Regions from separate parts of the Shewanella sp. 5_MG-2023 genome, predicted to be linked through region 1. Evidence: predicted binding sites of a transcription regulator. Region 1 holds the regulator's gene; each other region holds the start of a gene.
What was found. The regulator sigma-54, encoded in region 1, starts transcription at its own class of promoters, with help from an activator protein. The targets are predictions, from matches to a motif close to GTTGGCACGNNNNTNGNNT.
Positions count from the first base shown of each region.

Region 2: flhA (flagellar biosynthesis protein FlhA) is a predicted target of sigma-54. The motif match lies at 6,761-6,779, and genes of this name have one in related genera.
Region 3: Q4557_RS00670 (nitrate reductase) is a predicted target of sigma-54. The motif match lies at 5,220-5,238, and genes of this name have one in related genera.
Region 4: Q4557_RS04460 (YggN family protein) is a predicted target of sigma-54. The motif match lies at 2,010-2,028, and genes of this name have one in related genera.

Region 1 is NZ_JAUORC010000027.1:3,055-11,272, reverse strand. It holds gene Q4557_RS15630 (KpsF/GutQ family sugar-phosphate isomerase) at 1-369, shown strand, start outside; gene kdsC (3-deoxy-manno-octulosonate-8-phosphatase KdsC) at 371-937, shown strand; gene lptC (LPS export ABC transporter periplasmic protein LptC) at 934-1,494, shown strand; gene lptA (lipopolysaccharide transport periplasmic protein LptA) at 1,481-2,191, shown strand; gene lptB (LPS export ABC transporter ATP-binding protein) at 2,191-2,922, shown strand; gene Q4557_RS15605 (RNA polymerase factor sigma-54) at 3,057-4,541, shown strand; gene hpf (ribosome hibernation promoting factor) at 4,565-4,852, shown strand; gene ptsN (PTS IIA-like nitrogen regulatory protein PtsN) at 4,855-5,298, shown strand; gene rapZ (RNase adapter RapZ) at 5,295-6,143, shown strand; gene Q4557_RS15585 (HPr family phosphocarrier protein) at 6,169-6,441, shown strand; gene mgtE (magnesium transporter) at 6,639-8,000, shown strand.
Region 2 is NZ_JAUORC010000023.1:19,407-27,624, reverse strand. It holds gene Q4557_RS14295 (chemotaxis protein CheA) at 1-407, opposite strand, end outside; gene Q4557_RS14290 (protein phosphatase CheZ) at 424-1,161, opposite strand; gene cheY (chemotaxis response regulator CheY) at 1,176-1,559, opposite strand; gene Q4557_RS14280 (RNA polymerase sigma factor FliA) at 1,601-2,320, opposite strand; gene Q4557_RS14275 (MinD/ParA family protein) at 2,313-3,194, opposite strand; gene flhF (flagellar biosynthesis protein FlhF) at 3,199-4,584, opposite strand; gene flhA (flagellar biosynthesis protein FlhA) at 4,615-6,714, opposite strand; gene flhB (flagellar biosynthesis protein FlhB) at 6,830-7,960, opposite strand; gene fliR (flagellar biosynthetic protein FliR) at 7,968-8,218, opposite strand, start outside.
Region 3 is NZ_JAUORC010000001.1:152,739-160,956, reverse strand. It holds gene Q4557_RS00685 (TonB-dependent hemoglobin/transferrin/lactoferrin family receptor) at 510-2,759, shown strand; gene htpX (protease HtpX) at 3,416-4,279, shown strand; gene Q4557_RS00675 (cytochrome c3 family protein) at 4,566-4,901, shown strand; gene Q4557_RS00670 (nitrate reductase) at 5,279-8,083, shown strand; gene cobA (uroporphyrinogen-III C-methyltransferase) at 8,083-8,218, shown strand, end outside.
Region 4 is NZ_JAUORC010000005.1:186,653-194,870, reverse strand. It holds gene trmB (tRNA (guanosine(46)-N7)-methyltransferase TrmB) at 1-450, shown strand, start outside; gene Q4557_RS04470 (50S ribosome-binding protein YggL) at 506-832, shown strand; gene glsB (glutaminase B) at 841-1,755, shown strand; gene Q4557_RS04460 (YggN family protein) at 2,154-2,963, shown strand; gene Q4557_RS04455 (LysR family transcriptional regulator) at 3,510-4,451, shown strand; gene Q4557_RS04450 (DUF885 family protein) at 5,100-6,989, opposite strand; gene hemW (radical SAM family heme chaperone HemW) at 7,342-8,218, opposite strand, start outside.

The DNA of each region.
Region 1 (8,218 bases):
GATGTAATGCACAAAGGCGCTGATATTCCACAGGTGAAAAGTGAGCTCTGCATTACTGAAACCCTATATGAGATCTCAAATAAAGGTTTAGGTATGACTGCAGTGATCGATAATGCAGACAAGCTAGTCGGGATCTTTACTGACGGTGATTTACGCCGCGTCATCGATGCTGAAGTGAACCTGCGTACTACCGCTATTGCCGATGTAATGACAACCAACTGCATTACCATCAGCCCAGGTATTTTAGCCGCGCAAGCATTACAGATTATGGAAGAAAAAAGTATTAACGGTTTAATTGTCGTAGACGAGAACCAACGCCCAGTCGGCGCACTTAACATGCTCGATATGGTTAAAGCTGGAGTCATTTAACATGTCATTACACGAAACACTGCACCAAGGTTTTTACGGCCCAATCTCTGATGATGTTTGGCAAAAAGCCAAAAAAATTAAGCTGCTTATTTGCGATGTCGATGGGGTATTTTCCGATGGCCGTATTTATTTAAGTAATGCAGGGGAAGAGTTAAAAGCATTTCATACCCGTGATGGTTATGGCATTCGCTCTATTTTAACCAGTAATATTCATGTTGCTGTGATAACCGGGCGTAAATCTGCCATTGTGGAAAATAGAATGACCGCTTTAGGTGTCACTCATATTTATCAGGGTGTTGATGATAAACTAGTGCCTTACCAAAGCCTGTTAGATACCTATGGCGTTAGCCCAGATGAAGTCGCCTATATTGGTGATGACATGGTTGACTTACCTGTGATGAAACAGGTTGGCCTTGCAGTTTGTGTGGCTGATGGCCATCCTTATGTTAAACAACATTGCCATATGACCACCACCATTAACGGCGGAAATGGCGCATTACGTGAACTCACCGATTTGCTATTACTTAGCCAAGATAAGTTTGAAAATGCCCACGGAATGAGTATATGAGCCGAGTGACCTTCGCTATTATCGGATTTTTTGGCGCAGCCTTAGTCCTTTATTGGCAAGTACAAGTTAAACGTAGTCAGATGGAGGCAAGTAAATTGCCTGCCCCTGCTCGCCCTGATTTTATCGCCAATGACTTACGCACCACTGAATTTAATGAGCAAGGTTTAGTGCAAAGCCGAGTCTCAGCGAAATACATGGAGCACTTTCAGCAAAGTAATGAAACCATGTTTACTGAGCCTGTCTACCTTATTTATCCTGAAAATGGTGAAGCCGAATGGCAATTAAGCGCAGATTTAGGCAAGCTGAATAATGAAACAGGCAAAGTAGTTTTAGAAAATAATGTTATTATTGATGCAATAAACATCGACGAGCCATTACAATCTTTGACAACCACCATGTTGGCACTCGATATGAACACCATGATTTTGACCTCAGATAGACAAATTTTTGTTACTGGGTCAGATTTTAATATACAAGGTTTAGGCCTGTATGCTGATTTAAATGCTCAAGAACTTGAACTTTTAAGTCAAGTAGAAGGAACGTATGAAGCAAAGTAAACTTTTGATTGCCTCACTACTCAGTGTAGTCAGTATTGCCAGCGCCTATGCAAAAGAAGGCGATTTACAGCAAGAGCTTAAAGTCGCAGCTGTGAGCCAAAAAGCTGACATAAAAAACAATCAGGTCATCTTCTATGGCCCAGTTAATGTGACTCAAGGGTCGATTAACATTAATGCCGACCAATTACGCGCATTTGGCACCGAAAGCGGCACCCAAAAAACCATGGTTGCCACAGGTAACCCTGCGACATTTTCCCAAGAGTTAGATGATGGCCGTATTGGTACTGCCAGTGCCGATGAAATTAAATATGAGCTTGCCACTAGCATTTTAACCTTAACGGGTAATGCTAAATTGGACCAAGCTGGCAGCCAGGTTACTGGTAACCTAATTAGCTACAACATTGAAAAGCAGCAGTTAATTGCTGAAAGCACCGGTACTGGTGAAGATCGGGTTATCACTATTTTTCAACCAGAAAGTCACCCAGACTTGATTGATTCTGAAAAGAAAAAAGATGAGCAACCACATTTACCAGACAGCGCTAAACCCGGTGATGACACGCCACCAGCTATAATTGAAAACAACAATTTATCTGCTGTAGAGGCTGTGAACTCAACTGAAACACCCGAAGTAACTGAATCACTTAACGCTGAGGCGCAGGCGACATTGTCAGCCCCAGCAGCTGAGCAAAATGACTAATGACCCAAATTACGTTAACCGCTGAAAATCTCGCTAAGAGTTATAAAAGTCGCCAGGTAGTAAAAGATGTCAGCCTGACGGTAAAAACCGGCCAAATTGTTGGCTTACTTGGCCCTAATGGCGCGGGTAAAACCACCACCTTTTATATGGTCGTAGGCCTAGTCAAAAGTGATAAGGGCCGCATTCTGATCGATGAAGATGATTTAACCGCAGATCCAATGCATTTGCGCGCCCGAAAAGGCATTGGCTACTTACCTCAAGAAGCCAGTATTTTTCGTAAGCTCACAGTACACGATAATATAATGGCAGTGCTTCAAACTCGCAAAAGCTTATCAAATGAGCAGCGCATTGAAGAACTGGAACATTTATTAGAAGAATTTAACATAACTCATATCCGTGATAGCCAAGGTATGGCGTTATCGGGAGGCGAGCGTCGCCGAGTTGAAATTGCACGCGCATTAGCGGCAAATCCTAAGTTTATTTTATTAGATGAACCTTTTGCAGGGGTAGATCCTATCTCAGTAATCGACATCAAGAAAATTATTCAACAACTTAAAAGCCGTGGTTTAGGGGTGCTAATTACCGACCATAATGTCCGTGAAACACTTGATGTGTGTGAGCGAGCATATATTGTGAGTCACGGAAACTTGATTGCTGAAGGAACACCTGCTGAGATCTTAGTCAATCAGCAAGTTAGGTCGGTATACTTAGGTGAACAATTCAAGCTATAGTTAGCACTATTCAGTTTTTAGTATGGCATTCGCGGCCAACAACAAACCTTAATCTAGTCTATTTTTCTAGGATCATAAACTAGCGCCCACACTGTTCGTCGCGATGATGTAATTCAATTAGGGACAAGCGGTACATGAAAGCCTCACTCCAACTCAAAATGGGTCAACACTTAACCATGACCCCACAGTTGCAACAAGCGATTCGCTTATTGCAACTTTCCTCATTGGAGCTACAGCAAGAAATTCAACAAGCACTTGATTCAAACCCGCTATTAGAGCTTGAAGACGAATTCACTAAAGCCAAAGAGCCCGTAAAAGAAAACGCCCTGCAAACTGACACCGATTTTAGTGATAATAGCCAAGTCACCATAGAAAAAGACACCTCAACGGTTGATACCACTGAATCGCTCACTAAAGATTCTATGCCTGAAGAACTCCCTATGGATACCACATGGGATGAGGTGTATACCGCCTCGCCGACTTCTGGCTCTGGCGCAGTATCGAGCGGTAATGATATGCCGTTTCAAGGCGAAACCAGTGAAGGCTTGTATGAGCATCTTGAATGGCAAAAAAACCTCACTCCCTTTTCTGAAAATGACTTAGTGATTGCAACCGCCATTATTGATGCCATTGATGAGCGCGGTTACCTCACCCAGAGCGTTGAAGACATTTTGCAATCCTTAGGCACTGACGATATCGAACTCGATGAAGTTGAAGCTGTACTTAAACGGGTACAACACTTCGATCCCGTCGGCATTGCAGCGCGAGATTTAAGTGAGTGTCTATTAATTCAATTAGGCCAATACCCTAATGAAATTCCTTGCATAGATAATGTTAAGTTACTGATTAAAGATCATCTTGATTTAATCGCCGGTCGTGACTTTAGGTTACTGATGCGTAAAACCAAGCTTAAAGAAGATGATTTACGTGAAGCCATTGAATTTATTCAAACGCTCAATCCACGTCCAGGCTTGCAAATTACCCCCATTAAAGATGAGTACGTCATTCCTGATGTTACTGTACTTAAAAAGAATGGTCGCTGGGTGGTCGAGCTAAATCCCGATAACATGCCTAAAATTGGCGTTAATCAGCAATATGCAGCTATGGCCAAAGGCGGTTCAAGCCAAGCTGACAGCCAATTTATTCGTGGTCATTTACAAGAAGCCAAATGGTTTATCAAAAGCATCGATAGCCGTAATGAAACCTTACTAAAAGTGGCTAACTGTATCGTACAATTTCAGCAAGGTTTCTTTGAGTTCGGTGAAGAAGCCATGAAGCCGATGGTGCTCAATGATATTGCTGAAGCGGTTGAAATGCACGAGTCGACCATTTCACGGGTCACGACCCAAAAATACATGCATACCCCCCGTGGACTTTTTGAACTAAAATATTTTTTCTCAAGCCATGTAAGTACCGATGATGGTGGAGAATGCTCTTCTACAGCAATTCGCGCATTTATTAAAAAGCTCGTAGCTGCAGAAAACCCGAAAAAGCCTCTTAGTGATAGTAAAATGGCGACACTATTGGCTGAACAAGGGATTAACGTTGCTCGACGTACGATAGCCAAATATCGAGAGGCAATGCTCATCCCTCCCTCAAACCAACGCAAAAGCTTATAACTTTTGTTATTGGAGGATGACCTATGCAAATTAACCTGACTGGAAACCATATTGAAATAACTCAATCTTTACGGGAATACGTGCAAACAAAATTTTCAAAGCTTGAACGACACTTCGAACAGATCAATAATGTTCACGTTGTGCTCGATGTTCAAAAGCTACAACAGATTGCCGAAGCCAAACTGCACCTAAAAGGCGGTGAAGTGTTTGCTGTATCGCGTAACGCTGATATGTATGTGGCAATAGACGCCCTGATAGATAAGCTAGACCGTCAGGTAATTAAACATAAAGAGAAACTCACTAAGCATTAACGATGGAACTTCGTACCATCCTGCAGCCGGCGTGCACTACCTGTGCCACTCCGGGCAGTAAGAAAAAGGTACTGGAATTAATCAGCAATTTAATGGCTGCCCAGTACCCAACCCTTTCTTCACAGGCTATTTTTGAAAGTCTAATAGCGCGTGAAAAAATGGGCAGTACAGGTATAGGAAATGGCATAGCAATTCCACATGGGCGCTTAGATAATATCGAAGAACCCATTGCTATTTTAATCAAATGCGAAGAGCCAATCGCCTTTGATGCCATAGACAAGCAACCTGTAGATATTTTATTTGCGCTTCTTGTACCTGCAGATCAGTGCCAGCAACACCTAAGCACATTATCTAGCATGGCAGAGAAACTCAGTGATAAATTGATACTTAAACGACTTCGAAAGAGTCATGACGCTACAGAACTTTATCAGGTTATTACTGCATGAAACTTGTCATCGTATCGGGACGTTCAGGTTCAGGAAAATCAGTCGCACTGAGAGTGCTTGAAGATTTAGGTTATTACTGTGTTGATAACCTGCCACTGCCACTGATTGGCAGCCTGCTTGAACAGCTTAAAGATAGTAACGAGCTTGTCGCCATTAGCGTCGATGTGCGTAATATCGAAGAGCAAGGCAAAGTACTCAAAGAGCAAATTGCTTTACTGTCTGACGATACCAGCATTACCAGTTTCTTTTTAAACGCCAACGATAAAGTGTTACTGAAGCGTTTTAGTGAGACCCGCCGATTACACCCACTGTCTAAGAATCAAATTTCGTTACAAGAAGCCATTAAGCTTGAGGGGCGGTTACTCGAACCCATAGCCAAAATGGTTGATCACTATATCGACACCTCGCAAACTAATATCTACGAATTGAGCGATCATGTTCGGCAAATCTTGCTAGGCAGTGTTGATAAAGAATTAGTGGTACATTTTGAGTCATTTGGCTTTAAGCATGGCATGCCGGCTGAAGCAGACTTTATGTTTGATGTGCGCTTTTTACCGAATCCGCACTGGGAGCTTGAGTTAAGGCCCTACACAGGCCTAGATGCGCCCGTGCAAGAGTTCTTAGAGCGACAGCCTTTGGTGAATAAGTTTATCTGGCAAATTGAAAACCTTTTTGACACTTGGATGCCACATTTAGAGCGTAATAACCGCAGCTACCTGACCATTGCCATTGGTTGTACTGGCGGTCAGCACCGTTCGGTTTATATTGCCGATCAGCTCGCTAAACGTTTCAACAACTCTAAGCACAAAGTCAGCGCCCGCCATAGAGAGCTTGGCATTGAATAAGCTAACCACATCGCCAGCCAAAACGGTGGCCTATTCAAAGCAAATTACCATCAGTAACAAGCTAGGCTTGCATGCGCGAGCGGCGACTAAATTGGCAATTTTAGCTACCGAGTTTGACGCAACTATCACCCTTATCCAAGGTGAGAAACAAGCCAGTGCTGCCAGTGTATTGGGGTTATTAATGTTAGAAAGTGGCATTGGTAAAATCATTACTGTTGAAGCTCAAGGCCGTGATGCAGAAAAAGCCCTTGAGGCCGTATGCAAGTTAATCAACGATAAATTTGACGAAGAAAGCTAACCGCCTGCGCCCAGTAACATCTCCAAGGAAACACAGCGACTCACCTTTACCATTATTTTATTAGCTATACTCAACACACCACCAAGCAGTATTAGGTATTTATGAATTGCGCATCAAGCCATCAGATATTAGAAATTTCTTCATTCTTTTCGGTGAGTTAAGTTAACATTTCATCATCGTCTTTTCAGGAGTAGCCAATGGGTATTGAAGTCATCGACAGCGAACTGACCGAACAACGTCTTAATCAGCTTACACAAGCATTAGGTAGCGGTATGTTTGTTCATGTCAGAAATATGCTTCATGACATGGCCGCCTCCGATGTCGCATTAATTCTTGAATCATCACCGCCGAAAACTCGTCAAGTGTTATGGCAACTGATTGATCATGAGCAAGCGGGTGAAATCCTAGAAGAACTCGGTGAAGAGTTAAAAGATTCACTCATCAGCGCTATGACCCCAGAAAAAGTAGCCCAAGCCACCTCAGGGATGGATACCGATGACTTGGCTTACATCTTAAGAAGTTTGCCAGATGCTGTTTATAAAAAAGTACTGCAATCCATGAGCAGTCAAGACCGCCATCGCGTCGAACAAGCACTGTCATACCCTGATGACACCGCTGGCAGTATCATGAATACTGATACGGTCACTTTGCGTCCTGACGTTAATATTGATGTGGTATTACGCTATTTGCGCCAGCGCGGCAACCTACCCGATACCACAGATACCTTATATGTGGTTGATCGCAACGATCATGTGCTTGGTGGGGTGCGCCTTGCCGATCTACTCACTTGTGATCCTAATTCAACCATTCGCAGCATCATGGATCCTGAATTAGAAAGCATCCCTGTGGACATGCCTGATAATGAAGTGGCGCAATTATTTGAACGCCATGACTGGATTTCGGCCCCAGTGGTAGATGAAGCGCAAAAATTATTAGGCCGTATTACCATTGATGATGTGGTCGATGTTATTCGTGAAGACGCCGAACACTCAATGATGGGGATGGCGGGTATGGATGACGATGAAGATACCTTTGGCCCAGTAATGAAAAGCACCTTCAGACGCTCGCTATGGCTTACCATTAACTTGTTTGCCGCCTTACTTGCTGCATCAGTAAGTAATATGTTTGAAGGCACGTTAGAGCAATTTGCCACCATCGCGATTTTAATGACTATTGTCCCTAGTATGGGCGGTGTGGCAGGCAATCAAACCTTAGCTCTGGTTATTCGTGGTATCGCCTTGGGTCATATTGGTCAAAGTAACTCCCGTTGGCTTATAGGTAAAGAATTAGCCATTGGTTTTCTTAATGGCCTCATGTGGTCGGTACTGGTCTTCTTTGCAGTGTGGCTATGGAAAGGTGATATGGCACTGGGCGGTCTCATTGGCGGCGCGATGCTCATTAACATGACCGTTGCCGGACTAGCGGGGGCCAGTATTCCGCTCATACTTAAAAAACTCAATATCGATCCGGCATTGGCTGGCGGTATGGTACTAACCACAGTCACCGATGTGATTGGCTTATTCGCCTTTTTAGGCTTAGCGACCATTTTCTTAATGTAGCGCCGTAAAACCCCCTCTCTCATCAGCATAAAAAGCGGCATTTATTGCCGCTTTTTTGTGCCTTAAAACCATAGAGTTTTAATGGTTACTTTTGTTTACCAATTAAAACCAATTCGCACCAAAATAGTACTTTTGCACCAAGATGTTTCACGCTCACTTTTTAGAGCTAACACTTTAAAAAAATAAGTCACTGTAATAAAAGGGTAAAATATTTATTT
Region 2 (8,218 bases), on a different contig from region 1:
AGCTCTGAGGCTAATGGCGCTCCAGAACTTAACAGCTTTAAACGAGCTAATAAGTCGGCGTCGGCATCATCTTGTGGCTGACCTTGCTGGGTCTGTGCAAACATCGAATTAATCGCATCAACAGCTTGCAAAATGATGTCCATCAATTCGGCATTTACTTGACGCTTACCCGTTCGCAGTAAGTCAAAGGTATTTTCAGCTTCGTGGCACACATCGACCATAGGGCCTAAGCTCAAAAAGCCTGCGCCACCTTTTACAGTATGAAAACCTCTAAAAATCGCATTCAGTAAATCAGCATCATCAGGATTATTTTCAAGAGCGACGAGTTGCTCTTGTAGAAGCTCTAAAATTTCACCAGCTTCAATCAAAAAGTCCTGGAGTATCTCTTCATCAACATCAAAAGACATTAAATTTGACTCCTAATTAGAAACCCAGACTTGATAGCAGATCATCCACTTCATCTTGGCCAGTCACCACGTCTTCGCGGGTGTCAGCATTTAAGATAGGGCCTTCTGCTTCAATTTTATTATCATCAATGACTCGATCCGAGTCGGCTGCATTTTCGCCAAAGATTGTCAGCATAGACACTAAACTGCTTTCAACTTCGATGACTAAGTCAATAACTCGGCGGATCATTTGGCCAGTCAAATCTTGAAAATCTTGCGCCATCAATATTTGATTGAGCAGTTCTCTTAGTCGATTTGAATCATGTTCGCTATGGGACATGATATGTTGAACGTCATGACACAAGGACTTAAATTCCACTAAGGAAATGTCCCTACGCATCAATTTGTCCCACATTGGCGTGACCGATTGAATGTTATTTATTATTGTATCGGCCAAAGGTAAACATTCTTCAACTGCATCCATGGTTTTATTTGCAGCTTGCTCTGTCATATCAATGACAAAGTTGAGTCTTTCTTTTGCATCGGGTATTTCATGGTTAGCAAGTTCAACCAGACGGGTATCCAATTGAAAGTCATTTAGTGAACTGTGTAACTGACGGGTCAGCTTGCCAACTTCATCAAACAGTTCACGTTGTATTGGCACTGACAGGTCACGAATGACCGCATCAGCTTGCTCTTGTTGTCCATCTTCAAGCAATTTAACAAGTTGCTGGGCTTGCTCAAGATCTATGAGCCCTGATATTGCTGCCTGCATAACTTATCCTTTGCTTAGGCTAAACGTTCAAAGATTTTATCGAGTTTTTCTTTTAACGTTGCTGCGGTAAAAGGTTTAACCACATAGCCATTAACGCCAGCTTGCGCTGCGGCAATAATTTGTTCACGTTTTGCTTCTGCTGTTACCATTAATACTGGCAAGTGTTTTAATGAATCGTCAGCTCTAATGGCTTTTAACAAATCAATCCCTTGCATACCCGGCATATTCCAATCGGTTACGACAAAGTCAAAATCGCTTTTTTGTAACATCGGTAGTGCGGTATTGCCATCATCTGCTTCTTGAGTATTATTAAATCCCAAGTCTCGCAACAAGTTCTTTATGATACGTCTCATTGTTGAAAAATCATCAACAATCAGTATCTTCATATTCTTGTCCAAGGTTTCCTCCGGTGAGCTTAATTCGTTGCTCTTATTAGTAATTATACCTGTGTCCAATGCTTGAGTTTGCCTTTGAGACGCAGCATTGCCTGACTTAAAATCTGGCTAACACGCGACTCGCTGACCTCAAGAACGGCACCGATTTCTTTTAAATTTAACGCTTCGTCATAATATAGCGACAAAACTAGCGCATCTCTTTCGGGTAATGTGGTAATTGCTTGTGCTAATGCCGATTTAAACTGCACTTCGGCTAAAGAATCAAAACTTTCATCCTCAGTTAATTCATCAGACACAATCACATCTTCTGAAACACCTAAGTCTTCAATCCCAATAACTTTTCCTACTGAAACATCGTTTAAAATATGGTGATACTCTTCAAGAGATATTTCCAATTTTTCTGCGATTTCAGTATCTCTGGCATCACGACCTAATTCTTGACCCAGTTCATCGATAACTTGTGCAACACGGCGTTGGTTACGATGTACCGAGCGCGGCACCCAATCACCACGGCGAATTTCGTCGATCATCGAACCACGAATTCGGATCCCAGCAAAGGTTTCAAATTTGGCGCCTTTAGAGCCATCAAACTTTGATGATGCTTCCAGCAGCCCCATCATCCCAGCTTGCAATAAGTCATCAAGTTGTACCGATGCTGGCAGCCTTGCCAACATATGATGTGCAATTCTTTTTACCAGCGGTGCATACTGTTCAACAATTGAGGTTTTATTATCAAACTGAGTATACGCGGCGGCTTTATTCACTCGGTGTATCCTCTTTTACTTCTTTGCGCTGAACAAGACGTTCAACAAAGAACTCTAGATGACCACCAGGCTGCTGTGGCACAGGCCAGCTCATGATTTTATTGGCTAAACCGTGGTAAGCAATGGCTGCTGGTGATTTTGGAAATGCTTCCACAACCAACTTCTGCTTACGTACTGATTTACGTAAATTTTCATCAAATGGCACTGTCGCAACAAGCTCTAAAGCCACATCTAAAAATCTATCGGTTACTTTACTTAACTTGGCGAATAACTCCATGCCTTCTCGCAAACTGCGCACCATATTTGCCACAATTTTGAAGCGGAACACACCGTGCTCACGACTTAATATTTTGATCAGGGCATAGGCATCGGTTATTGATGTCGGTTCATCACAAACTACAATCAATACATCTTGTGAGGCACGGGAAAAACTCAGCACCATATCAGAGATACCCGCTGCGGTATCAACGATTAAAATATCAAACTGGGTTTTCATATCGCTAAAGGCACGAATTAATCCAACATGTTGCGCTTGGGTCAATTCCACCATCGCTTGAGTGCCTGATGTGGCAGGTACAATACCAATGCCTTTCGGGCCTCGAACAATAATGTCGTCTAATTCTGCTTCGCCAGATAATACGTGAGATAAGTTTTTCTCAGCTCGAATACCTAACATCACATCAACGTTGGCGAGTCCTAAATCGGCATCGAGTACTAAAACCCGTTTGCCTTTCTCAGCAAGTGCTACCGCGGTATTAATCGACACACTGGTTTTACCCACGCCGCCTTTACCACCGCTGACTGCAATTACTTTTACTTTATCGTTATTTGGTTGATTCATCATACGTAAACCACTTGCTTGATCTCGGGTCATATCTTTACTCGAATGCATAGGCCATGTCATTTGACCACGCAGTGTCAGGTGACGTTTGAGGTTTTGTTTCGTTAAGTGCTGCTAACGCTTGTCTTGCTAATGAAAGCGTATCGGCAACCTGCATATCTTCTGGAACACGTTGCCCATCAGTAACATAACTTAGTGGCAACCCATTTTGGATTAATACACTTAATGCGCCAGCAATAGATACTGACTCATCTAATTTTGTCAGTATACACCCAGATAACGGGATTCTTTTAAAATGTTCTACGGCATCGAGTAACACTCTTCGTTGAGAGGTTGCCGACATCACCAAATAACTACGAATGGGTATTCTGGTGTTTGCCATCAAATCATCTAACTGCTGATAAAGGCGTAAATCTCGTTGCCCCATACCCGCAGTGTCAATCAATACTAACTTACGATTCTTAAACTGATAAAGAATTTGTTCTAATTCAGTTAAATCATGTGCTTGTTTAACTGGACAGCCCATTATTTTGCCATAAGTTGCCAATTGCTCAAAGGCTCCAATACGATAATGATCTGTGGTAATTAACGCAACTTGTTCTGGGCCATGATGAGCGGCAAATCTGGCAGCAATTTTAGCCAATGAAGTGGTTTTGCCGACACCAGTTGGACCGACAAATGCGACTACGCCACCAGTGCGCACAATATCGTCACCTTGGTTATCGAGCAGGTTGGCCAAACTTTGGGGTAAGGCTCTGACTAAATCGGCGGGAGAAAACTGCTGACTTAGGCTGGATAACTTGGCAGCGACAGCAGGCGAGAACTCTGCGGCAATTAATTTGCTTTCAAGCATCGCGCCCACAGGATCGGTGCGTTTTTTCTGTTCTTTCATTAATGAAGAAACTTGATGAGTTAGCAAACCACGCAGTGACGCCATCTCTTCGCGCATTGCTTCCATTTCAGCTGAATGACCTTTATTTGGAGATCTAGACGGCTCAATGTGTTGCTGATGCTGTCTTGGTTCTTTAGCTGCAGGTTTGCTTGCTTCTAACTGTTTAGCCCAATCTGGTAATTCCGGCTCTTCATGTTGCTGGGAAATTTGTTGCTGCAGGCGGCTATGCTGCTTTTCTAATAACGCCTGTAATGAATCAGCTACTGGCGGTGGGCTGACTTTAGTGTGTGCTTTAATAGCAGGTTTATTAGCACCAATTGACACACGGTCTTCAGTCACATTCATAAAGGCTGCAACGGGCGATTTTACTGCAACATCAACTTTAGGCTCATCGTAGTCAACTGCTGCAACAATTTCGATGCCACCAGTTACTTTCTTATTCGACATGATCACCGCGTCAGAGCCCAAAGTCTCTTTGACTTGAGCTAATGCTGAGCGCATATCCTTGGCAAAAAATCGTTTAATTTTCACTACGTACCTCTTTCAAACTGAAAGTCATTGCTATTGCCCAACTGCAGATACTATGCGTATTTGCTTTTCATCGGGTATTTCTTGGTAAGAAATAACCCGTAAATTAGGAATGGTGTATTTCACAAACCGCGACAAAGTTGACCTAAGCATGCCTGATGTCAATAAAATGGCTGGTTGACCGACCATTTCTTGCTTCTGAGAAGCATCTAATAATGACTTCTGCATACGTTCTGCAAGGCCTGGCTCAATATTGGGCCCTTCACCGCCGGTTGCCTGCATAGACTTGTGCAACATCTGTTCCAACTCTGGCGCCAATGTTATGACAGGGATTTCCAATTCGGGCCCAGAGATCTCTTGCACTATCATTCGTTTCAAGGCAATACGTACTGCAGCGGTTAACACTTCAGTATCATTACTTTTGCTGCCGTATTCTAACAGTGTTTGCACGATTGTGCGCAAGTCTCGGATAGAAACTCCTTCATTAAGAAGGTTTTGCATCACTTTTACCACTGAACCTAGCGGCATAACGTCTGGTATAAAGCCATCCACTAACTTCGGCGAGTTTTTCGATAGCATATCCATTAACTGCTGCACTTCTTCATAGCCCAATAATTTAGCCGCATTATTGGTCAGTAACTGGCTTATATGAGTAGCAACAACAGTCGCGGTATCAACCACGGTATAACCTAATGTTTGCGCATGTTCACGTTGTGCTGGAGCTATCCAAACGGCTTCTAAACCAAAAGCTGGATCTTTGGTCTCTATGCCATCAAGCTTGCCGTAAACCTGACCTGGATTAATCGCTAACTCGCAATCATGTCTTACTTCTGCTTCGCCAACTACCACGCCCATTAAGGATATTTGATAGCAGTTGGGGGATAAATCTAAGTTGTCACGAATATGCACTGCCGGTACCAAAAAGCCCAATTCCTGCGATAATTTTTTACGTACCCCTTTAATTCGACTGAGTAACTCGCCGCCTTGACCTTTATCTACCAGCGGAATAAGTCGATAGCCCACTTCAAGGCCAATGGTGTCTACATGATGTACATCTTCCCAGCTTAGCTCTTTGGGCTCAGCCTCTTTGACATCGCTTGGGCCTTTAACTGCTTTTTCTAGCGCAAGGGTTTTATTGTCGTTATTGCGTTTATAAATAAAGTAAGCTGCGCCTGCGGTAATAAATGCAAACGTTAAAAACGCGAAATGTGGCATACCAGGTACAACACCCATAACAAAAAGCACGGCTGATGCAATGGCCATAGACTTAGGACTATGGAACATTTGGCTGATCATCATCCCGCCCATATCGCCAGACTCATTTTGGCGCGTCACCATCAAGGCGGCGGCGATAGATAAAAGCAATCCGGGTATTTGCGCCACCAAACCATCACCAATGGTCAGTAAGGTATAAATCTCCACCGCGCTTGAAAAATCCAAGCCGTGCTGCACCATGCCGATGACAAAACCGCCAAGGATATTAATCACCAGAATCATAATCCCAGCAATAGCATCCCCTTTCACAAATTTTGACGCACCGTCCATCGCGCCATAAAAGTCAGCTTCTTTCGTCACTTCAGCACGGCGAATACGTGCCTGATCTTGAGTTAATGTACCGGCATTTAAATCGGCATCAATGGCCATCTGTTTACCCGGCATGGCGTCCAAGGTAAAACGTGCGCTCACTTCTGAAATACGCCCCGCACCTTTGGTTACTACGGCAAAGTTGATGATGATCAGGATTAAAAACACCACTAAACCCACAGCATAGTTACCGCCAATCACCACCGAACCAAAGGCTTCAATCACTTTACCCGCGGAGTCACCACCGTTATGCCCCTCAAGTAACACTATTCGTGTTGAGGCCACATTCAATGCTAAGCGTAATAAGGTGGCCACCAGTAAAACAGTCGGAAATGCGGCAAAATCTAGTGGGCGATCACTATAAATAGCGACAAGTAACACGATTAAAGCGAGGGAAATGTTAAAGGAGAATAGAATATCAAGCAGAAATGGCGGCATCGGCAATACCACCATACCTAATGCAGCCAGCACCAATAAAGGGGTACCAATACCTTTGAATGTGCTAAATCGTATTTGCTTTGCTTGACCTAGCGCTGTCTTTACATCCATTAACCGTAAACCCTTTCGTAATATTTTTGACGCTGACATCAGCGAAATGCAATTACTAAGCCAAGCTATTAGTTAATAGCATCTGTTGCGGTTTGAGTGCCTAAAAACACCGCAGCTAATGTTTTAAATCATCCGGAATAGGTTGATTAAGCGGAATAGGTTTTGGACGTTTACCGCGACCCTTTTGGTATTGTTTTAACTGAAATACGTAAGCTAAGATTTGTGCAATGGCGGTAAATAGTCCTTCCGGTACCTGTTGGTCAATTTTAGTTGTATGATATATGGCTCTGGCTAGCGGCGGCGCTGATACAATTGGCACTTCGTGCTCTCGGGCTATTTCGCGAATTTTAAAGGCCACATCATCAACCCCTTTTGCCACTAAAAATGGCGCAGATGAACGACTAGCATCATATTTTACTGCCACAGCGTAATGCTCTGGGTTAACCACAATCACATCGGCATTGGGCACTTCAGACATCATGCGTTTATTGGCCATCTCATGCTGCAATTGCCTAATACGGCCTTTTACTTCAGGCTTACCTTCAGAGTCTTTATACTCGTCTTTAACTTCTTGTTTGGTCATTTTAAGCTGTTTATTGTGGTTCCATATTTGAAATGGCACATCAATCACCACAATCAATAGCATTGATGAACACAATAAAATAAACATCCATACCAATAGATCCAGCGCGTGGTAAATATTTCCCGGTAAATGACCCATAGATAAGGTCAAAATATCGTAAAAATAAAACGACAATAAAAAATACGCCGATATTGCCACCACCAAAAATTTAGCAATACCTTTAGTTAGTTCAACTAAGGCCTGGGTGCCAAACATTCTTTTAAAGCCTTTAGCAGGGTTCATTTTACTGCCCTTAGGCATAAAAGCTTTAACCGAAAAAGTAATACCGCCTAAGACAATATTGCCAAGGAAGGCAATAAAGGCGAGAAAAGCAATGAAACTGAATAATGGCCAAGCAAGCTCAGCGCCAATAACCCCCCAAACTAGGAACATAGAGTTGGTGTCATAGATCTGATCCCGCTCCATGGTGAGCATTTGCGTCATCACGCTGTGTAAGCTGCGCGCCAGATCTTGGCCAACAAACGCAAACCCCACAGCAGATGCTAATAATACTGCTGCGGTTCCTAACTCTTTAGAGCGGGCGACCTGACCTTTTTCACGGGACTGTTCCAGTCGCTTGGCGGTGGGGTCCTCGGTGCGTTCTTGACCGGTATCTTCTGCCATCTTGTCCCTACTGGCTTATGGAACCGTCAATGTGACAGGTCAGTTGTAAAATATCACACATCAGCAGCTGGGCTTGCAGCCACACCTGATCAAAATGAGACATGATAGGGCCTAGGGTCAGCCAGAGAATAAATAAGCCACTGACCATAGTCACTGGAAAACCGATGGCAAAAATATTCAACTGCGGTGAAGCCCGGGTCATTACTCCAAACGAGAGGTTAATAAGCAATAATGCCACAATCGCTGATATTGACATGG
Region 3 (8,218 bases), on a different contig from region 1:
TGGATGGCGTTATTTCATCATCAAGAATTTGATGTACCCCAATATATGGTTGTAGAGGTTGAAGATTACTCATACCCACCAATGTATAGCGTTCAGTTCGCATGGGAGTATTTATATTATACGATTTTAGATTAGTCGTTTCATCAAGGTAAACTTACCCTTTAAACATGTATTTTGGCTTTTACTGTTCACTCCCCCGCATATTTTTAACATCGCTATGATCTTCTCTTTAAAACCTTATGGAAACCCTACGGCATTGGCCAACCGCTTTGGGTGTTGGGATCTTGAGTTGTTAATGATGCTCAACTGTTAATTATTGTTAGCTTTATTTTGCAGCTAATTAAATATCCGTGACCGCTAACAATGTAAAAATAAGAAAACCCTTAAGTCTGAATATCAACAATGAATATTGAGATCATGATCGCTATGTGAAAATTTGTTCATGCTAGAATCCTGCGCCATTAAAGATGAGATTAATTCCTATTAAGGTTTTTTTAAGGATAGTGTTGATGAAGCAACTTTCGATCAAGTTAATTAGTGCCGCGATTGCCGCGGCATTGTCCCCTCAAGTTATTGCGGATACTGGTGAAATTGTATCGCAAGAAGAAATCAAACAATCTATTTCAAATTTTCATGATGTAATTGTGATTTCTGGTTCTCGTATGGAGCAAACACTTGATCAAGTTGCCGGTTCGGTTGTGGTTATTGATGAAGAATCGATAGCGCGTAATATGAGCACCGACTTTGCTTCATTATTTAGAACAGAAGCTGCCGTTGATGTTAAAGGCGGCGCAGGTAAGCCAAGCTCGGTGACTATTCGTGGTATTGGCGGCAACCGCGTGATGATGGTTAAAGATGGCGTTCGGGTTAATAACCAGTATGCATCACCATTAGGCCCAGGCGCTGAAGGCACAGGCCGCGGATTAACTGAAGTTGAAGGCTTAAAGCAAGTTGAAGTGTTAAAAACTGCAGCATCGACCATGTATGGCTCCGATGCGTTAGGTGGCGTGATGGTCATGACCACTAAAGATGCGGATGATTACTTACGTGGCAGTGATTATTATTTCTCTGCAAATGGCGGCTACACAGGTATGAACGATGAGTTCAGCGGTGGCTTTACTAGCGCATTTGCAGCAGGTGATTTTGATAACCTAGTCAGTTATCAACGTCGTAGTGGTGAAGAACAGCAAAACTACTACAACACATTACCAGATAGTGACTTAGTCACTGACAGCTTATTACTAAAAAGTAAGTATCACTTTAATGATGATACTAATCTGCAGTTAACCGTTGATTACATGAACCAGCAGCTTGACCGCTGGGAAAAATATGCTGATAAAGATGAGTCAATTGATTATGACCGCCAAACTCAAGCGTTAAATACCTCATTACGTTTACGCTCAACGAAAGACCGTATCATTCATGACAATGTTGATTTCGTACTCTATTACGGTAAAACCGACCAAAGTGAAAAACGTGACTACTTTAATGGTATCAGTGGCGCAGACCGAGCAATAACGCAGCACCGTGATTACCAGTTTGATGAATACCGTTTTGGTTTTGCCAGTACTTTTAGTAAGGCATTGTCACTACCCGGTCATGACCACAATATTATTTATGGCGTGGATGTAGAGCTGTCTGAAATGAGCCGCCCACGCAGCTATCAAGATATCGATGAAAATGGCAATTCAACGCCATCTGAAACCGATACCTTCTCATTTGCTGATACGAAAAGTTTACGCGCTGGCATATTTGTTCAAGATGATATGACCTTTTTAGACGGCAAACTAAACGGTATTGTGGGGCTGCGTTACGATTACTTCAAAAACACCCCTGATCAACAGCAAGCTGAAGATGCTGGCCGTGATCCTGAAGATTTTGCCGCGATGAGTGATGGTTTTTGGTCACCTAAGCTTGGCCTTGTATACCACATGACTGAAAACGTGAATGTGTATGCCCAATATGCTTACGGCTACAAAATGCCAACCCCAGATCAAAAGTGGGGTGAGTTAGAAGTCAAAGATGGCGCGATGCCATTCCCTGTTATCATTGAGGCAAACTACGACTTAGAGTCAGAATCAAGTAACACCATTGAAGTGGGTGTTCGTGGTGATCATGGCGACACACGATATGAATTTACCACTTTTTATACTCAAGCTGATAATTACATCGATTGGGAATTTGTGGGGTGTGGCGGCAGGTTCGGCTGTGCAATTCCAAGTTCATTAGAATATCGTTATATCAACTATGACAAAGTGACTCTTTATGGCGCTGAAATGTCTATGAGTCATTGGTTTACTGATGAATTTGAACTATGGGGTAACATTGCTTACACCCATGGCGAAGATCAGAACGGCGATTACTTAAATAGCGTAAGTCCATTAAAAGGTAACTTGGGAGTAAATTATTATACTTACCTAGGTAACACTGAAGCTAACTTTGGCTTAACCATGCGCTTTGCTGATCAAATGGATCGTACAACGGATTTAGATATTTTCCCTATTGCACTGCCAGGTATGGATTTCAACGAAGTGTATAACACGGCAGGCTACGCAGTATTTGATTTGACGGCTAACTTCCATGTGAATGATAACTGGACGGTACGCGCTGGCGTATTTAACCTGTTTGATAAAGAATATATTGAGTATTCCGATGTAGCGGGTCAGTCAAAGTTCTTAATGGGTAATATGGGCGTGACTGAAGAGACTTATTCTCAACCAGGTCGCTACTTTAACGTTAAACTGAGCTACACTTTTTAATGAATTAGAGTCAGTTTACTGAATGAGTTCACTGGATTGAGTGATAAAGAAAGCGTTAAATTCTTATGGGATTTAACGCTTTTTTATTGGCTGATACTCTTATGTAGACATGAGTGCTCCACTCACTTAAATGGGTATTTATAAGTTGACGGCATGCTGATTAATGTCAATGACCGGGAAGCCCCATTATGAATGAATAGCCATTAGCTAAACTTAACAGTTAACTCACTCGCAGCGTTCAAGGTAAGGTTATGAATAAAAGGGATACTGGGCTGAATGAGGGTTATAAATTGCTAACTAATTAAATTAGTTATTGTTCTGCTCCTTAGTGACGATATTAACAAAGATTAATCGCCATCTATCCGCTAAACACTAGGCTTTCTAGCAAATGCTGGTTAGATTTAAGTTTCGATTAATACTAGCTGCCTAGACTCTGCCCGCTACTAAGTTAAGCATTTAGCTGAGGTTAGGCTTAGTGTGGTATTTTTAACTAATCTGTCATTTTATGTCAGTTTTTTCTATTAGACGCTTGAAATATCTTTTTTAGGACATATTATGTCGTTAAGTGTTTAATAATATTTTTGCGTTCAAGTCAGCTTGAGCATTGAGCTCAGGCGTTGAGTTTATGTCGGCATGAATGCCAGTTAGGAGTTGTAATGTTACGTATCGGTTTACTAATCGCCACCAACTTAGCCATTTTGCTAGTTGCTTCGATTGTGATGTCTCTGCTTGGTGTAAGCACATCAAGCATGAGTGGTTTATTAATTTTTGCTGCTATGTTTGGTTTTGGCGGCGCATTTATCAGTTTAGCTATCTCTAAGTGGATGGCGAAGAAAACCATGGGTTGTGAAGTTATTACAAACCCTCGTGATAATACTGAACGTTGGTTAGTTGACACCGTTGCTCGTCAAGCGCAGCAAGCTGGGATTAAAATGCCAGAAGTGGCAATTTACCAATCTGAAGAGATGAACGCATTTGCAACGGGCCCAAGTAAAGATAACGCGCTAGTTGCTGTGAGTTCAGGCTTACTTTACGGTATGACCCAAGATGAAATCGAAGGCGTACTGGCTCACGAAGTTAGCCACGTGGCTAACGGTGACATGGTCACCTTGACCCTTATTCAAGGTGTCGTGAATACCTTCGTTATTTTTGCCGCTCGTGTTGTTGCAGGTATTGTGAATAACTTCGTTGCGAGTAATGATGAAGAGGGTGAAGGTCTTGGTATGTTTGCATACATGGCTGTGGTTTTCGTACTTGACATGTTATTTGGTATTTTAGCGTCTATGGTTGTGGCTTACTTCTCTCGTATTCGTGAGTTTAAAGCCGATGAAGGTGCGGCCAAGCTTGCTGGCAAAGATAAGATGATTGCGGCATTAGAGCGTTTAAAAACTGGCCCAGAAACGGGTGCAATGCCAGCGCAAATGTCAGCATTAGGTATTAACGGTAAACGTTCAATGACAGACTTTTTAATGAGCCATCCACCACTAGAAAAACGTATTAGCGCCCTTAGAAATAGTTAATAATGTGATCTTGGTTATAAAAGGAGCTTAATAGCTCCTTTTTTATTGCTTCCCTTTTTATTTTAACTCGTTAATATAACCTTCTTTTCAAGGTGATACATTATGTAACGCTTTTTAGGTGTCAGAGATGATGATTGAATTTTGCCGCTGACTATTTAGTGTTGCTAAATTAACCAGTGTTAGCTAAGTTTATAACTGAGCCTAAAAAAGTCGTTCTGAAAATTGATATCGATTAAAGGTCTCTCTATTAGAGCCTTTTTGACTATCGTAACTGGAGGGTATAATAGTGAGCAATAAAATACTTGTAGCAATGTTTGCAGCAGCTTTAGCTGTAGTAACTTTGTCATCAAATGCATTCGCTGCAGATGAAGTTTTAGCTGATTTCCACGCTGAAATGGGTGGCTGTGAAAGTTGTCATGCTGATGGCGAGCCATCTGCTGACGGTGAGCATGAGTTCGCGCAGTGTCAAGACTGTCACGGAACACTTGCGGAAATGGATGAAAACCATGCGCCACATGATGGCATGTTAATGTGTCAAGACTGTCACGCACCACATGACATGAATGTTGGTGAAAAACCGACTTGTGATAGCTGCCATGATGATGGCCGCGTTGCTAAATAACTGATGATTATTTAGCTTTAAGCAAAGTTTAAAAGCGCTGAAATTCAGCGCTTTTTTATTGCCCCAGTTTTGCTGTTTATAAATAACTTTTATATTTCCGCCGACATTAGCTCAAAGAATAATTCCACATGAATATTCAATTCATGGCTTAGCATTTATCACACTACCTATACGGTATACCTCTAAAGTGGTATTAATTTTCTTTTGTTTTCAACGACATGTGCGTTATTGGTGCGGCTTGGTGCACTTTTGTTGAACAAAAGTAGCGATTTTAAATTTGCCTTATTTGTAAACGGTTTGTAAATCATTAAGTTAGCAATTGGCACGAGATTTGCGACGTTATTGTCATTGAATTTGAGTCAGTGAAGGGAAGTTGCATGTCTAATATCCAATCTAGTTGTGCTTATTGCGGCGTCGGCTGCGGAATAAGTGTAACCCCTAGCAGTCTTAACGACATTGGATTTGAGCTTGAAGGTGATCGTACTCACCCAGCTAATAAAGGTCAGTTATGTGCCAAAGGTGAGCGTTTATTAGAAAGCTTAGTCCAGCCAAATAGTTTACGTTATCCCAAATATAAGTCTGGTAAGTCAGTTGCTTGGCCTGAAGCTATCACGACAATTGCTGACACCTTTAAACAAACTATTGCGCAATATGGACCAGACTCAGTTGCATTTTATTTATCAGGGCAACTTTTAACTGAAGATTACTATGTGGCTAATAAATTGGCCAAAGGCTTTATTGGCACGGCGAATGTTGATACCAATTCACGCCTTTGTATGTCTTCTGCTGTAAGTGCGCACATGCGCGCATATGGAGAGGATGTTGTAGCGGGTTGTTATGACGATTTTGAACAGGCACAAGTAATAGTATTAGTGGGTTCAAACGCAGCGTGGACCCATCCGGTTTTATTTCAGCGGATGATTAAAGCCCGCCAGCGTTATGGCACTAAAATTGTCGTAATTGACCCAGCTAAAACTGCTACGGCAAGCCAAGCAGACTTACATCTTCAAATCGCGCCGGGGACAGATACGTTATTATTTAATGGCTTACTGAATTTCATTGCCAAAAATGAAGCGTTAAATCAGCCATATATTGATGCGCACACTGAAAACTTCACTCAAACCTTAGCACACGTTGCCAGTCAAGCCACTGATGTTGAAACACTTGCCCAAGCGTTATTAGTGCCTATTGCTCAGTTGCAGGATTTCTATCAGTTATTTATCTCTCACGCAAAAGTCATGACAGCTAGCTGCCAAGGGGTAAACCAATCTATTGCAGGCACTGACACTAGCAATGCGATAATCAATTGTCACTTAGCTCTTGGTCAGGTTGGTAAGGAAGGTTGTGGTTTCTTTTCACTTACAGGCCAACCGAATGCCATGGGTGGGCGTGAAGTGGGCGGTTTAGCGACACAACTTGCTTGTCATATGGGGTTTTCTGAGCCGGAGCGTCAAGTGTTAGGAGATTTTTGGCAGTCTGAGGTGATCGCGACTGATAAGGGTCTCACAGCCGTTGAATTATTTGATGCTATGGCAGATGGAACAATTAAAGCGGTGTGGATTATGGGCACTAATCCAGTGGTGTCATTGCCTAATACTGCAAAAATAACTGCGGCATTAGAAACCTGTCCTTTTGTGGTGGTGTCTGAGATAACACAAGACTCTGCGACTGCGCAATTAGCCGATGTGTTATTACCTGCACAGGGTTGGTCTGAAAAATGTGGCACTGTCACTAACAGTGAGCGAGTGATTAGCCGCCAACGTGGCTTTATACAAGCTAAAGGCACTGCAAAAGCTGATTGGTGGGCCTTGGCAGAAGTCGCAAAAGCGATGGGTTTTGAACAAAGTTTTAGCTTTAAAAACAGTGCTGCCGTTTTTAAAGAATTTGCCCAGTTATCTAAGCTTGTAAAGCAATCTTTTCCAGGCAAGCAGTTTGATTTAAGCGGTTTGGCTGATTTAACGGATGAGCAATATGATGAGTTACTACCGACGCAGTGGCCTGCTGCTAACCATGGTGCCATAGGGGGCAATAAGCAAAGATTGTTTGCCGATGGCATATTCGCCACCGCATCATCAAAAGCGCAATTTATTGAAACCACTGCAGATTGCCAAATAGCCCCTTTGCCAGCTGGGCAAGTACGCTTAAACAGTGGTCGCAGCCGAGATCAATGGCACACCATGACCCGCACAGGTCATATTGCGGCGCTTAGAGCCAGTATCCCAGAGCCTGTTATTGCTGTTCATCCTTCGACTTTAGCGCAATTAAAATTAATTGAAGACGACTTGGTAACTTTTGCTGCCCCCAATTTATCAATAACCAATTTTGCCGTGGCAAGAGTGGTTGCAGATGACTCCCAAGCGCCAGACTTGGGGTTTATGTCAATGCATTGGTCTGAGCAGTTCTCGTTAGGTAAGGGCGTTAATACCCCACTTGATAGTCAGTTTGACCCTTACTCAAAACAGCCAGCGTTTAAATGCCAACCCGTGTCGTTAACTAAAGTTGCTGTGACATTGCAAGGGATCGTTTTTGGTCTGCATGATCCACACATGCAAGGCCTGAACTGGAATGTTCAGCAAACATTAACCACTGGCAGTTGTTATCACATCGGTTTTGAAAATACAGATGCAGCATTTGCTTACCAGTCAACGGTACATGCTTTAAAATGGACAATTTCCCTTGCTAGTCAGCAAATTATCCATGTGCATTGCAATATCAGTAACGGCTTGTTGGTATCACTGAAACTGTTAAGTCGCACAAAGGTCGCTGTTTCCCTTGAAGCGATGAATTTGCTTATTGGTCAAACAGTAGATGTTGCATTAATGCGTCAATTACATCAGCTGATTAAAGCTGGTAACAGCCCACTAATTTGCGCCTGTACCGGTGTCACACAAGCCAATATTGAATATGCCATGCTGCAAAAACTTGATAATGCAGTATTCAGTAAACGTGCCTTAGCATCTGATTTTACTAGCGCCACAGCGATTAACACTGATATCACACAAGCAGATTTTGATAAGGCGTTAGATGAAACCCAAACAGAGCTAGGCTGCGGCAGACAATGTGGTAGCTGCCACAGTGAAGTGGGTCAATGTGCCAATGATATTTGGCATATTGCTTTAGCTGAGATAACGACTGAGTTGTCAGAGCAAGAACGTAAATCAGCCCAAGAGGAGGTGGCGTAATGAGTCATACATTGAATAAGCTAATTAACTTTAATAGCGCAGCCGCTAATAATGATTTGATTTCGGGTGATGTCGAAATTGTCGGTGCAGGTTGCGGGCAATTAGATTTAATGACCATTAAAGCCGCCAGAATAG
Region 4 (8,218 bases), on a different contig from region 1:
ATTGGTATCGAAGTACATAAACCAGGTGTTGGCGCATGTTTAGTTGATGCCGGTGAAGCCGAAATTACTAATTTACGTGTTTATCATCATGACGCGATGGAAGTGCTTGAAAACAGCATTGCTGATGGCTCACTTGCCCGAGTACAATTATTTTTCCCAGATCCTTGGCACAAAAAACGTCATCACAAACGCCGTATTGTGCAAGCTGAATTTGCGCAATTAATTCGTCGTAAGCTTAAGATTGGCGGTGTTTTCCATATGGCAACAGATTGGGAAAACTACAGCGAGCACATGTTAGAAGTGATGTCTGTGGCTGAAGGTTATAAAAACCAATCAGCAACCAATACTGTAGTTGAACGTCCAGAACATCGCCCGCTAACTAAGTTCGAAGCCCGCGGCCATCGTTTAGGTCATGGCGTTTGGGACATAATGTTCGAACGTATTGCATAATTATAATAAAATATTGTTAAAATAAGCTATTTAATCAACTAACTAGGAAATAACCATGGCTAAGACCCGAACTCGCCGTTTACGTAAGAAACTACGCGTTGATGAATTCCAAGAATTTGGTTTTGATATCAACTGGACTTTTGATGAGTCAATTTCTGAAGCAGATATTGATAAAGCTGTTGATGAGTTCATTGAACAAGTCATTGAACCTCGTAAGCTAGGTTTCCATGGCGGCGGTCATAAAATGTGGGAAGGCATTATTGCAACACAAGAGATCGGTAAATGTACCGAAGAAGATGTTGCTGCTGTTAAAGCCTTCTGGGAAGCGAAAAAAGTGCCACAACTTGAAGTTAGTGCACTGTACGACATCTGGTGGGGCTAATATAGCTAATGCCTGAGCAAATATTGCTTGATGAAGTGGTCGACAAGGTTCGGCCACTTATTGGTTTAGGGAAAGTCGCAGATTATATTCCAGCATTGGCTGACGTAGATCCAAACAAAATAGCAATAGCAGTCACTGGCGCAGATGGTCACACCATTGGCGCTGGGGATTATCTTGAGCCGTTTTCCATTCAATCTATCTCCAAAGTATTCAGCCTTACTTTAGCGCTAAGTTTGTACTCCGAAGATGAACTTTGGAGCAGGGTAGGTAAAGAGCCTTCAGGTCAGTCGTTTAACTCATTGGTTCAAGTTGAGCTTGAACGAGGCATTCCAAGAAATCCATTTATTAATGCTGGTGCATTAGTGATAGCAGATTTAATTCAAGCGCGCCTTGGTGCACCTAAGCATCACTTGCTTGAAGTGGTTAGAAACCTGAGCGAAAACCCTCACATACTTTTTGATAAAGTGGTGGCTAATTCAGAATTTCAGTTTAGTGCCCGTAATGCCTCTATTGCCTATTTAATGAAGTCATTTGGTAATTTTAACGGCGATGTTGATACAGTATTAAAGAGCTATTTTCATTACTGCTCATTAAAAATGAATTGCGCTGACTTATCAAAAGCGATGCTTTATCTCGCCAATCGCGGTAAAAGCCTAGCAGGGGATCAAATCGTTACCCCAGTACAAACCAGACAGCTAAATGCACTGCTTGCTACCTCAGGTTTATATGATGGCGCAGGTGAGTTTGCTTATCGGGTAGGTATGCCAGGTAAAAGTGGTGTTGGCGGCGGCATTATTGCGGTGATCCCTGGGGACATGTCTATTTGCGTATGGTCGCCTGAACTTGATCAAAATGGCAACTCACTGGCAGGCACTCGCATGCTTGAGCATTTATCACAATCATTAGGTCGCTCAATTTTTTAAACTCGCTTATGTTGCTGGGCAAGTTTTTTATGCCCATTTTCAAATGTTAAGCTTGAAGTCATATATTGTCATATCCGTATTCTCACCACGATTGTTGAAAATCTTCTATTCTTAAACCCACTTATAAAATAGCGATGATGAAAATTACCAACATTTGGCTTATTTCACACATAGTTAATATAAATCCAAATCTAAAAGCTAAACCTATTAGTTATTATCTGCTTTAAGTTGTTGATAAAAAGCTTATTTATGTTTTTGGCACAGCCTGTGCAATAACTTGGTATCAGTCTAATTAACATTGAAACTAGATATCAAAACGTTGGCAGTAGCTTAGTGAGCAGTTTAGCCACTCGCCCCATTGATTATCTACATAACGATTAACAGCAAGGATAGAGCTAATGAATACCCAAGGTTTATTTAAAAGTATTGCACTAACTGGTTTGATTTTTACCGCAGGGGCTATGACGCCTGCGGTGGCCAAAATGTCCCTTGAAGATAATCAATGCAACGTGACCTTAAACTATGATGTTACCGTTGAGCCACAAAAATTATCCTTTAGCGAAAAAGGCGCTGAGGTTTACCGAGTCGAACTTGGAAAGTTATATATTGATGGCAACCAAGTTGCACTAAATGATAAGCAAGCAGCTTTGTTAGCTGATTATTCTGAGCAAGTATCTAAACAGATCCCAGAGGTAATTGATTTAGTTGATGATGCTGTTATTTTGGCAACAGATGCAGTGAGCATGGCATTAACCCCTATTTTTGGAGATGCCACAGCGGCTAAATTGGATGAGCTTTTAGCTGGAATTCAAAGCCGTGTTGACCAAGCAGCATATCAACAAGGGGATAAGTTTTATCTTGGCGCGACAGAGTCTTCGTTAGAAGAAGCATTTAATGAAGAGTTTGAACAAGAAATGGAGCAAATGATTAAAAACTCCATGGGTAGTTTTATGATGGCGCTAGGGGCTGAAATGATGTCTTCAGAAGGCGGAAGCTTTGATGAAAAAATGACTGCCTTTTCAAGCAAAATGGAAAGAATCGGTGAAGATGTTGAATTGCAGATTTCTGAGCAATCAGAGGCCATAAAAGCTAAAGCCAAAAAAGTCTGCGGTAACTTTGAGCAGTTAATGGTGCTTGAAAGTGAATTACGTCAATCCATCCCACAGCTATCTTCTTATGAATTAGCGACATTATCAGATACTGAGTAGCGGTAACCTTGTAAGTTCTAGCATTGTCAAAATGCACCTGACCTTCCCCTGTACCTTGTGCAGGGGCTTTTTGGTTAAACCATTCCCGCTTAAATTACCAATCAAAAACTTCACCCGCCAATCAAGTTCTAGTTAACAATCTGTTATTTGCGCTACTTTGTAGCGAGATATGCTAGCCGAGCTAGTCGTTTTTTGTCTAATTGCCACCGTTCAAGTTGAGAAAATGTCATTAATATTACAGTTTATCGTAGATTTGTTCTGATAAAAAAATTGTATATTATAAATATAGAGCCATTTATACAATTTTTGGTATACTCCTAAAACTATAAAACTGTATGGCGTTAACCAATTAACTTGTTGTTTTAGTTTTGGTTGGCTATTCATGATAATGGACTATCGAAATTTAATTTTTTTTTGGGTGAGTGGCGCAACGTTTAAAGAACCATATAAAGTAGGTGGCGTTTATGCAGCATTGTCTGTAATAAGCGACATTACTTGGAACTCAAAAAATATTTTTAATGTCGTAAACAGCTTAAGGCGACTCCAATGTTAGAACTATTAGAACCTATTGCTATTTTTACTCATGTTGCTAGAGCTGGGAGCTTCAGTGCCGCTGCCAGAAGGTTGAGTATATCTAAGTCCAAAGTAAGTACTCAGGTTGCTGATCTTGAACATAAACTTGGGGTTCAACTCATCCAACGTACTACACGTAGTTTAAGTTTAACTGAAGCGGGTAACTTGCTTTACATACAAGGTGAGGAGTTATTACGTGATGCAGAGCAGGCCGTTGCTAGTGTGCATAATCTAAATGATGCCACCCGTGGTGTACTTAAAGTCGGTATTTCTCAGTCTTTTGGTACCATGCATATTATTCCTGCATTACCTGAGTTTATGGCACGACATCCAGAGCTTGAGCTACAAGTTAGCTTACTGGATCATAAAGTTGATGTGGTTAGTGAAGGTTTAGATTTACTTTTGACTATGTCTGAGCAGCTACCATTAGGTATGGTTGCAAGACCATTAATGAAGTGTCAGTTCTTATTAGTGGCATCGCCAGAATATATTGCCCAACATGGCAATATTTCTCGACCTGAACAACTTGTTGATCATAACTGTCTAGTCTACCAAGGTGAGTGGCATGAGCACAGCATGTGGCAGTTTAAGAAAGCTGATGATTACTGTGAAATTGGTGTTTCTGGTAACTTCCGGGTTGATAATGCACCAGCATTAAAATCGGCCGCGGTTAGCGGTTTAGGTATTGCCTACCTAGCAAGTTATTTACTTGAAGATGAAATCGAACAAGGTACATTAGTGCCGTTATTACCTGATTGGCAATTGACCAACAACTTACCACTACAGGCTGTTTACCCAAGACGTAAGCACCTTGCCCCTAAAGTAAGTGCATTTATTGAATTTATTAAAGGTCATATTGGTACTACACCTTATTGGGATGGTAAGTTTGATCATTTATACAAATTACGTAAATAGCCATTCAATGGGGTTTCTAAGTCAGTAACTAAAACTGGAAACATTGTTCGAATTTTAAAACAAAGTCGCAACTTAAGTTGCGACTTTTTTATTTGCATAATAAAAACAATAACTTGATTGTCTTGTGGTTGAAAAACGCTCAGGTTGTTTCTGTGCTGAGTTATTAATGGAGTGTAAAAAGCTGCTTGAACTCTGTTCTTAAATCAATACAATAGATTTCAGTTGATTCGGAATGATTTGAGTCACGCATCTTGTTGAGAAATGACCCCTTTTCAGCTTTTTGTGCAAATCAGCAACTTCGCAAGTTTTGAATCACTGCTGGCAGAGGTTTTAAAATCAGAACAATGCCGGCTTTGAAACCATCATCCTAGTTTTAATTGGTTTACCCCAGACATTGTGCTGGGGTTATTTTTTTCTGCTCTATAATATCCGCGCTTAATTTGTTTACTCTCTCGCCTTTGTACTTTTGTTCTCTTTTAAGCTGCTAATTGAATATATTTGTCGGGTATAGCATTTGTTAATGCACTCGTTATTGAACTTGTTATTGCCTTGGTAATTTATAGAGTGGCGCTCATTACTTAGGCTTTAGTACGAGCCAAAAAGAAGGCCACTAAAAAGTGGCCTTAGATAACTTAATCGATTGGTTGATTAACCGCGATTTGAGTCTGCCGATTGGCTTAATAGCTCAGGTTTATTGGTTTGATTAATCCAATTGTCCACTTCAGCTTCTAATACATCTAATGGTACAGGGCCATTTTGCAGTACTAGGGTATGGAACTGACGAATATCAAACTTGTCACCTAATTTAAGCTTGGCGTTTTCACGTAGCTCTAACACTTTAATCATACCGACTTTATAGGCAGTAGCTTGGCCAGGCATCACCACGTGGCGTTCTACCATTTTAATGGCATCAGACTTAGCATTTGGGGTGTTGTCTACGTAGTATTGGATACCTTGCTCACGAGTCCATTGTTGAGTGTGGATCCCTGTGTCTACAACCAGACGACAAGCACGCCATAGCTCCATCGCTAAGCGGCCAAAGTCAGAGTAGGGATCAGCATACAAGCCCATTTCTTTAGGGAAGTATTCAGTATAAAGACCCCAGCCTTCAATATAGGCAGTATAGCCACCGAATTTTCTAAATTTAGGAATACCTTCCAGCTCTTGGGCAATGGCAATTTGCATGTGATGCCCAGGGATCCCCTCATGATAAGCCAAGGCTTCCATTTGGTAAGTGGGCATTGCTTTCATGTCATACAAGTTGGCGTAGTAAGTACCAGGGCGTGAACCATCGGGTGCGGGTTGATCATAGAATGCTTTACCAGCAGACTTTTCGCGAAAGGCTTCAACAGGTTTAACGATTAATCCGGCTTTAGGTTTAATATTAAACACTTCACCTAAGCGTGACTCCATATTATCAATTAGGTCTTTAGCTTCGGTAATGTAACGAGTTTTACCTTCATCGGTGTTGGGGTAATAAAATTGTTCATCATCACGCATGAAAGCCATAAACTCGGCTAAGTTGCCGGTATAATTTACTTTTTTCATGATCGCACGCATTTCATTATGAATACGTTCAACTTCTGCTAAACCTAACTGATGAATTGTTTCAGAGCTCATATCAGTCGTCGTAATACGATTTAGACGAGTATTATAAAAATCTTCGCCTAAAGGTAACTTCCACACCCCATCACGGCTATCAGCTTTGGCTTCTAATTCATGTAAATAGCTGATTAAATTGTCATACCCAGGTTTTACACTTTTAATTAAGGCTGTTTTAGCTGCCGCCAATAATTCATCTTTTTGAGCTTGGGTAATATCGAGCTTCTCGATTTTACGGTTAATATCACCCCATAGGGTGCTTTTAACTTCAGTATCAGTAAAAGGTGCACCCTTGATAATATTTTCGCTGTCTGAAATCACATAAGGGAAGACAAACTTTGGCGCGATAATATTTTTATCGGCGCGAATTTTTAATGCATCGATCACTTGCTCAGTTACATGCTTTACACCGTTTAAACGGCTAATGTAAGCCTGTGCATCACTGACATTTTCAACTTGATGTTGATTGATAAGGAAGGTAGCAATAAACGAATGACTACCACGCATCTGGTTTACAGGGTAATTATGGTAACGCCATTTATCATCGCTGATTTGCTGCTCTAAGCCTTGTTTCATTAATTTGTAGCTAAGTGCCGTTTGCTTGTCTAACTTAGCAACATTAATAGTTTCAAGTTGTTTTAAATGCTTTTTAGCTCTGGCTAAGTCTTCGTCAGCAGATTTATCACTAAAATCACCCCATTTGTCATAATCAGTTTTGATGCGTAAATAGGTTTGGGAAATCGGGCTAGCCATTACATTTTCCATGAACATACTTTCAAACAGCTCATTGGCTTTTTCTGACTCGGTGGTGGCTGTTTTAGTGGAGGCTACTGTATTGGTTAAAGGTTGGTGCCCTGCAGTGTGGGCGATTGCGGCGTTTGATAATAAGCTGGTTAAAGCAACGGCTATTAATGTCGTTTTTGTTGTTAGTCGCATAGGGTTTCCGTTAGCAAAGTAATAGAACAGGAGATCGATTGATATCCTAAATGACACAAGCATAAATGTATAACGTGAAATGTTAGCAATTGTGTCTTAAATGTTGCTGAATTTACAGGGTAAATGCGAAATGATTTATTTAGTGACTTGCAGGCACTTTGCTTAAAGCGCCAAGCTTAATGGGCAAAGGAAATCAAAAAAAGCCTAATGCATTAACCTTGTTTATAAAGGTAATCCATCAGGCTTTTATATAGGCTAGTAATAAATAGGCTAGTAATAAATATGCCAGTAATAAGTAGACTAGTTATATAGGCTAGTAATAACTTTAATAAATCAGCTAGCTATAAAGTAGCTAATCTAAAAACTGCGACAAAATATCATTAACAAACATATGGCCTTTGGCGGTTAATTGCCAATGGGTCTCAGTTTCGGTTAATAAGCCTCTTTTAATTGATTTAGCAATACCTTCATCAAGCTCTGACATAGGTAAGCCGGTGCGCAGTTCAAATTCAGTTTTAGGGATAGGCGTCATTAACCTGAGTCGATTCATTAAATATTCAAGGGCGCGATCTTCAGCTAGCACTTCAGTAGTTTCACTGGTGTAATCTGACGTTGCTAGATAACCCTTCGGATGCTTAATTTTGACGGTGCGAATAATCTTATTGAGCTCAGGTTGAGTAATCTTGCCATGGGCGCCGCAGCCAATCCCCAAGTAATCGCCAAATTGCCAATAATTGAGATTATGTTTGCACTGAAATCCGTCTTTGGCATAAGCAGATATTTCATATTGCACATAGCCAAGTGCTGCCAGCTTCTTCTGTCCTTGCTCATAGATATGCCACAAGTTTTCATCGTCAGGCAATTGTGGCGGTTTAGAGTGAAATAAGGTATTTGGCTCTATGGTCAGTTGATACCAAGATAAATGCGGTGGCATTAACCCAGCAGCAGTATCGATATCGGCCATGGCTTCATCAAATGACTGATTCGGTAAGCCGTGCATTAAATCTAAGTTAAAGCTGTTGTAACCTGCATTACGGGCTGTACTAGCAGCGGTAACGGCTTCATCCTCATCATGGATACGGCCAAGAAGGTTGAGTTTATCTTTTGAGAAACTTTGCACCCCAATGGACAAGCGCGTCACCCCTGCAGCGCGATATGCGGCAAAGTCATCATGCTCTAACGTACCCGGATTGGCTTCCATGGTAATTTCAATATCATCTTCAAAACCA